Regions from separate parts of the Bradyrhizobium sp. 521_C7_N1_3 genome, predicted to be linked through region 3. Evidence: predicted binding sites of a transcription regulator. Region 3 holds the regulator's gene; each other region holds the start of a gene.

Evidence for each region. Region 3 encodes LexA, which represses DNA repair genes until DNA is damaged. Its sites were predicted from a motif close to TGTTCNNNNTGTGTTCNG; they were not measured.
Region 1: AB7008_RS43880 (ribonuclease T2 family protein) is a predicted target of LexA. The motif match lies at 1,137-1,154, and genes of this name have one in related genera.
Region 2: AB7008_RS17330 (putative DNA modification/repair radical SAM protein) is a predicted target of LexA. The motif match lies at 1,259-1,276, and genes of this name have one in related genera.

What each region holds. Positions count from the first base shown of each region.
Region 1 is NZ_CP197232.1:9,251,017-9,253,279, forward strand. Features, by position in the region: gene AB7008_RS43865 (DUF3617 domain-containing protein) at 1-101, opposite strand, end outside; gene AB7008_RS43870 (hypothetical protein) at 132-425, opposite strand; gene AB7008_RS43875 (hypothetical protein) at 609-1,070, shown strand; gene AB7008_RS43880 (ribonuclease T2 family protein) at 1,200-1,919, shown strand; gene AB7008_RS43885 (23S rRNA (adenine(2030)-N(6))-methyltransferase RlmJ) at 2,099-2,263, shown strand, end outside.
Region 2 is NZ_CP197232.1:3,735,508-3,737,770, forward strand. Features, by position in the region: gene AB7008_RS17330 (putative DNA modification/repair radical SAM protein) at 1-1,178, opposite strand, end outside; gene AB7008_RS17335 (ImuA family protein) at 1,342-2,124, shown strand; gene AB7008_RS17340 (Y-family DNA polymerase) at 2,027-2,263, shown strand, end outside.
Region 3 is NZ_CP197232.1:5,978,811-5,981,073, forward strand. Features, by position in the region: gene AB7008_RS27835 (molybdopterin molybdotransferase MoeA) at 1-801, shown strand, start outside; gene lexA (transcriptional repressor LexA) at 978-1,679, shown strand; gene AB7008_RS27845 (hypothetical protein) at 1,887-2,210, shown strand.

The DNA.
Region 1 (2,263 bases), 3.3 Mb from region 3:
CAGAGACCGGCCTTGCGCACCGGCAGATCGTCGGCGCCGGCGCTGCCTGCCTGTAACACAAGGCAAAGGGCCGAGCCGAGCAAAGCGAGCTTGCGCGTCATGTGGGAAGCTCCCGACGTTCCGAAAGCGCCTCAGTACAGCGTGCGGATCGGCTGCTGGGCGGCGCCATAGGGCACCCAGCGGCAGGAGAACGAGATATAGCCGCCCTCAAAGGCCTGCACCGCGAGGAATTTCACGACCTTGCCGTAGCGCGCGCAGTGATCGACCGCGACCTGCCGCGCATCGGTCTGGGTCGCCATCGAATAAGCGATGATGCCGCCGGTGTCGTTGCCCTTGAACGGGGGCACCGGAAGCATATCGGCGCGTGCCGACTGGCTGGCCATCATCCCCAGGGCAAGAAGGCCCGCGGCCGCAATGATTCGCATTCCCGTCACTCCAATTGGTTGGCGCCAGTTTACGGTGCCGGGATGTCCATGAAAAGAACTGATGCCCCGCCGGCTGCCGCGCCAGGGTCAACTCTTGGCCAAGTGTTGCCGCGCTGCACTTGACCTGCCCCGGCCTTCGCGGCACCGTCCATGCTTCGCAAGACCCAGCTGTCCGGATTGCCCATGCGCGCCCTCACCCTGAAATCGCTCCGCTTTGCCGCCTTGCTCGGCCTCATGTTCGGGGCGCTGTCGCTCGGTGAGGCCAGGGCTGCCAATCCGCTGGAGCTGAACTTCTGGCTGAACGGGCCGCGCTATGACGGCGCCGTCGTCGATTGCGAGAGGGCGCTGCCGACCATCGCCACCCAGTTCTGGGAGAAGGAAAGCTCGTTCTGGAATTCCTCGTTGAAGATCACCGGTTTCGCCGCCGTTCACGAGATCGCGTTCCGGCCCTGGCAGTCCGACAACATTCCGCGCCGCTATTGCACCGGTGACGCCATGCTCAATGACGGCAAGGTGCGCAAGGTGCATTTCTCGATCATCGAGGATGGCGGCTTCGCCGGCTACGGCAATGGCGTGGAATGGTGCGTGGTCGGGCTCGACCGCAACTGGGCCTACAATCCGTCCTGCCGCGCCGCCAGGCCTTGATAGACGAGCCTTGACCGGAAAGGCCTGAATCGGACTGATCAGGCGGCTGACGGCTATCTCGTATTTTGTTCTTGAAATGTTCTTGTTGCCTGCTAGGCTGATTGCACAGTCTAGTTGAGGGGCGTCGCCATGTTTCATTTTAGATTGCACTCGTTCACCCGTCTCGTGATCTCACTGACCCTCCCCCTGGTCCTTGCCGCCGGGCTGGTCGCGTTGCCGGGCGGCGCGAAGGCCCAGGACAAACGGCAGAACGCGCCCGGCGAATTCGACTTCTATGTGCTGTCGCTGTCATGGTCGCCCTCGTTCTGCGAGGAGGCGTCCGAGCGCAACCGCGGCGGCGGCGGTGGTCGCTCGCAGATGCAGTGCAGCGGGCGGCCCTACGCGTTCGTGGTGCACGGGCTGTGGCCGCAATACGAGAACGGCTTCCCCGAATATTGCCAGCGGCCGTCGCCACGCCTGAACCGCAACATCGTCTCTTCGATGCTCGATTTGATGCCGGCGCCGGGGCTGATCTTCAACGAGTGGGACAAGCACGGCACCTGCTCCGGGCTCGACAGCCGCAATTATTTCGAGACGATCCGAAAGGCGCGCGCCGCGATCAAGATCCCGGCGGAATATCTCGAACTGTCGCAGGCCAAGACCGTCGCGCCGGGCGAGGTGGAGGAAGCCTTTATCAAAGCCAATGCGGGCCTGAGCAACGCGGCCATCTCGGTCACCTGCAACCGGACCCGGCTCTCGGAGGTCCGCATCTGCCTCAGCAAGGACCTGCAATTCCGGGCCTGCGAGGAGATCGAGCGCCGCGCCTGCCGCCGCGACCAGGTGACGATGCCGCCGATCAGAGGTGGCTAGTCCAAGCGCTCGTGCCCCGGACGCAGCGCCGCTTCGGCGGTGCGCTGCAGAATCGGGGTCAATGCTCCATGGGAATCCAGACCCCGGGCCTGGCCCACAACATTAAGAGCATTGCGGCGCGTCCGGGACAGACGCGCATGCCGCTTTGCTCAAGCCGTGACGTAGCGTAGTCCTGTCTCATGAACTACCGTCACGCCTTCCACGCCGGAAACTTCGCCGATGTCATCAAGCACATCGTGCTGGCACGCATCATTACCTACCTTCAGGACAAGCCGGGCGCATTCCGTGTCATCGACACCCATGCCGGCGCCGGCCTCTATGATCTCGAAAGCGACGAGGCGCGC
Region 2 (2,263 bases), 2.2 Mb from region 3:
TCGTCGAGGCGATGCGGGGCGGGGCGGTGATCGCTGAGGACGATGAATGGCAGCGCCTTGTTGCGGGGCACGTGCAGCCGCGCGAGATCGGAGAGGCGGATCGTGGTGGTGCGCCGTGTCGCGATGATGCGTTCGACCGCCTTGGTGCCGAAGCCGGGCACGCGCAGCAGCTCCTCGCGGCTGGCGCGGTTGACGTCGAGCGGGAAGCGGTCGCGATGGCGCAGCGCCCAGGCGAGCTTCGGATCGATGTCGAGTGGCAGCATCGCGCTGTCGTCAACGATCTCCGCAACGTCGAAACCGTAGAACCGCATCAGCCAGTCGGCCTGGTAGAGCCGGTGCTCGCGCAGCAGCGGCGGCTGTACCAGAGGCAAAGCGCGGCTGGCATCGGGGATCGGGCTGAAGGCGGAGTAGTAGACGCGCCGCAGCCTGTAGGAGCCATAGAGATTGGAGCTGGTGTGGAGAATGGTGTGATCGGAGGCCGCGTCGGCGCCGACGATCATCTGCGTGCTCTGACCGGCGGGCGCGAAGCGCTGCGGCCTCGCCTTCGTCTTTGTGCTGCGGTTTTCCTCGGCCTCGTCGAGCTTCAGCCGCAGCCGGCCCATGGTGCGGCGGATCGCACGCACATCCTTCTCCGGTGCGTATTGCTGCAGGCTCGTCTCCTCAGGCATCTCGATGTTGATGGAGAGGCGATCTGCATATTTGCCGGCTTCGGCGATCAGCGCGTCGTCGGCCTCGGGAATGGTCTTGAGATGGATGTAGCCGCGGAAGTGGTGCTCCTCGCGCAGTTTGCGCGCGACGCTGACCACCTGCTCCATGGTGTAGTCGGGGCTGCGGATGATGCCGGAGGAGAGGAACAGTCCCTCGATGTAATTGCGCCGGTAGAAGTCGAGCGTGAGCTTGACCACTTCGTCGATGGTGAAGCGGGCACGCGGCACGTTGGAAGAGGCGCGGTTGACGCAATAAAGGCAGTCGTAATTGCAGGCATTGGTCAGGAGCACTTTGAGCAGCGAGATACAGCGTCCGTCCGGCGCGTAGGAATGGCAGATGCCCATGCCCGGCGCGGTCGAGCCCATGCCCTTGCCATCGCTGGAATCCCGCTTCTCGGTGCCGCTGGAGGCGCACGACGCGTCGTATTTGGCGGCATCGGCTAGAATCTCCAGCTTGCGTTGTACGTCCATCGTGGAATCCCTTTGATTCAGCTTACGAATCCGGATGAGCACCAATTCGATTGACTCCCCGGCCGCTGTTAGCTTTATATTAGAACATATCATGAACAAATGAGCCAGCCGCAGGTTCTTATTTTTGAGAACTTCGGCAATCACCTCTGAAGGAGCGGCGTATATGAGCGGCGCACGGATGAACGCGCTTGCGACCTTGCGCGGCCAGATCGAGCGCATCGAGACGGCGGAGGTCGTGCATCAGCACGATCGCGTCGCGCTCGGCCACGGCGAGGTCGACAGCGCGCTGAAGGGCGGGCTCGCGCGCGCGGTGATCCATGAGGTGTTCTGCGAGGGCCGGCAGGGAACCGCCGCGACGGGTTTTGTCATGGGGCTTGCGGGGCGTGTCTCGCGGCGCCGGCCGCTGCTGTGGGTGCGGCAGGATTTTTCGGAACTCGAGACCGGCGCGCTGTCGATGAGCGGGCTTGCCGAAATCGGTCTCGATCCGCGCCGCGTGGTGATGGTGCGCGCCGCCGATGTCGAGAGCGCGCTGCGCACCTCGGCCGATGCGCTCGCCTGCGATGCGCTGGGCGCCGTCGTGCTCGAGCTCTGGGGCGATGTCAGGCAGTTCGATCTGGTGGCGAGCCGCAAGCTGACGCTGGCCGCGCAATCGTCTGGTGTCACCGGCCTGATGCTGCGGATGGCCGCGCAGCCGCTGCCCTCGACCGCCGAGACGCGATGGATGTTGCGCGCCGCGCATTCGCCGCCAGGTGCAGCATGGAGTGCCTGGGGCGCGCCGCGCTTCGATGCGGAGCTCTTGCGCAATCGTCATGGCCCGTGCGGCCGGTGGATCATGGAATGGAAATGTGATGAGTGCCAGTTCTCTGAACCGTCGACGTATCCTCAGCCTGTGGCTGCCGCGCCTGCCCATCGATCGGATTCAGCGGTTCTTCGGCGCGCTGGGTAAGGCCAATGATCCGAGCATCGTTGTTATCAAGGACAACAATGCGCTGGTGATCCATGCGCTGGACGAGGCCGCCGAGCGCCTCGGCTTGTATATCGGCCAGCCGCTCGCGAATGCGAGGGCGATGTGTCCGGACTTGAAA
Region 3 (2,263 bases):
GACTTCTCGGAAGGCGACGTGCTGCTGCGCAAGGGAGCCCGGCTCACCGAGCGCGACCTCGCGCTCGCCGCCGGCATGAATTACCCGCAACTGCCGGTCCGACGACGCCCGAAGGTCGCGATCCTCGCGACCGGCGACGAGTTGGTGATGCCGGGCACCACGCCCGGTCCTGGCCAGATCGTCTATTCCAACGGCTACGCCCTGCACGCGCTCGCCCGCAGCGAAGGCGCGGATACCATCGACCTCGGCGTTGCCGCCGATACGCTGGAGGCCACCACCGCCGGCATCGGCCGCGCGCGGGAGAGCGGTGCCGACATCCTGATCACGACCGGCGGCGCCTCTGTCGGCGACCACGATCTGGTCCAGCAGGCGCTGAGGGACGAAGGTATCTCGATGGCGTTCTGGAAGATCGCGATGCGGCCGGGCAAGCCGATGATGAACGGGCGGCTCGGCGCGATGCGCGTGATCGGCCTGCCCGGCAATCCCGTGTCATCCTACGTTTGCGGCTTCCTGTTCATGGTGCCGTTGATTCGCGCGCTTTCGGGCCGTTCGATGATTCATCACCGCCGCGAACGCGCGGTGCTCGGCCGCGACGTCGGCGCCAACGACCAGCGCGAGGATTACCTGCGCGCGCGCCTCGAGCTGCGCGACGACGGCACACTCCTCGCCCTTCCGGTCAATCACCAGGATTCCTCGCTGCTTGCGAATCTCGCTGCGGCACAGGCACTTCTCGTGCGCGCGCCATTCGCGCCGAAGGCCGAAGCCGGCACGCCTTGCGAGGTCTTGCGGCTGCCCGTCTGAGCGCTTCGTTCGCGTGCGTTCCGCGAACTTTGTCGCGTTCACGGTAAATTAAGCAGTTGCGGAACATGTATCGAACATATAGTGTCCGTTCATGATTTGTTTCGAGCATGTAGCGGCTTACTGCTGAATTCAGCGTCTCGGAATCGAACGACATCAACCGGGGGATTTTGGTCGAGATGTTAACGCGCAAACAATACGAGCTCCTGCGGTTCATCAGCGAACGGTTGAAGGAAAGCGGCGTGCCGCCCTCCTTCGACGAGATGAAGGACGCGCTCGACCTGCGCTCGAAATCGGGCATCCATCGCCTGATCACCGCGCTCGAGGAGCGCGGCTTCATCCGGCGCCTGCCCAACCGCGCCCGCGCCATCGAGGTGATCAAGCTGCCCGAGCTTCAGGCCGCCGCCGGCGGCCGCCGCGGCTTCACGCCGAGCGTCATCGAAGGCAATCTCGGCAAGGTCCGCACGACTTCGAGCCCGCCGGCGGATGAGGGCGAGCGCCCCGTCGCAGTCCCCGTGATGGGCCGCATCGCGGCCGGCACGCCGATCGAGGCCTTGCAGACCCGCAGCCACACCATCAGCGTACCGCCTGACATGCTCGGCTCGGGCGAACACTACGCGCTCGAAGTGCGCGGCGATTCCATGGTCGAGGCCGGAATTCTCGACGGCGACATGGCGCTGATCCAGCGCAACGAGAGCGCCGACACCGGCGATATCGTGGTGGCGCTGATCGACGACGAGGAAGCAACCCTGAAGCGTTTCCGCCGCCGCGGCGCCTCGATCGCGCTCGAGCCCGCCAATGCGGCCTATGAGGTCCGCATCCTGCCGCCCAACCGGGTGAAGATCCAGGGCAAGCTGATCGGGCTGTACCGGAAGTACTGATACCGGACGCGCCGGTATCGGTTATTTGGCGCCTCGCGCGCTTTCGATCGGCACCGCCGATCCGAGATTGGAGCGGACGATTGTCCGCTTCCGCTGGATAGTCTTTCTGGTTTTGCGCAGATTATCCGGCCCCTTCCCCGGCGGTACATCCTCGGCACGCCGCACGAAGCAGCCCTGCTTCGCGGCCTTCAGGTTCGAGGAGAAGTCGTGCGCCAGATCGTTCTGAGCACAGTTGCAGTGGCACTGATCGCAGCATCAGCGTCGCAAGCCTTGGCCGCGGAAGCCTTGGCCGCGCAATCCCGGCCCCATGTCCGCAAGGACACGGTGAGCGAGCAAGCCCGCGAGGCCCGCGACGCAGTCAACCAACCGTCGCAGCCAGCCTGGCAATATTCGGGGGTGGTCCGTGCCCGCGGGACGCTGACGCTCACAGAATCCACGGGGGCGGGCTTTGTTCCCACTGCATTTGAAAAAGATTTTGTGATGGCAGTCTGCGGACTCAAGTCGCAGATTTGCCCTCAACATCGCATATAATTGCAAGCTTCCACTCTGATAGAGGCCAGCGCCTCAGAAGAGGCGCGGGTTGC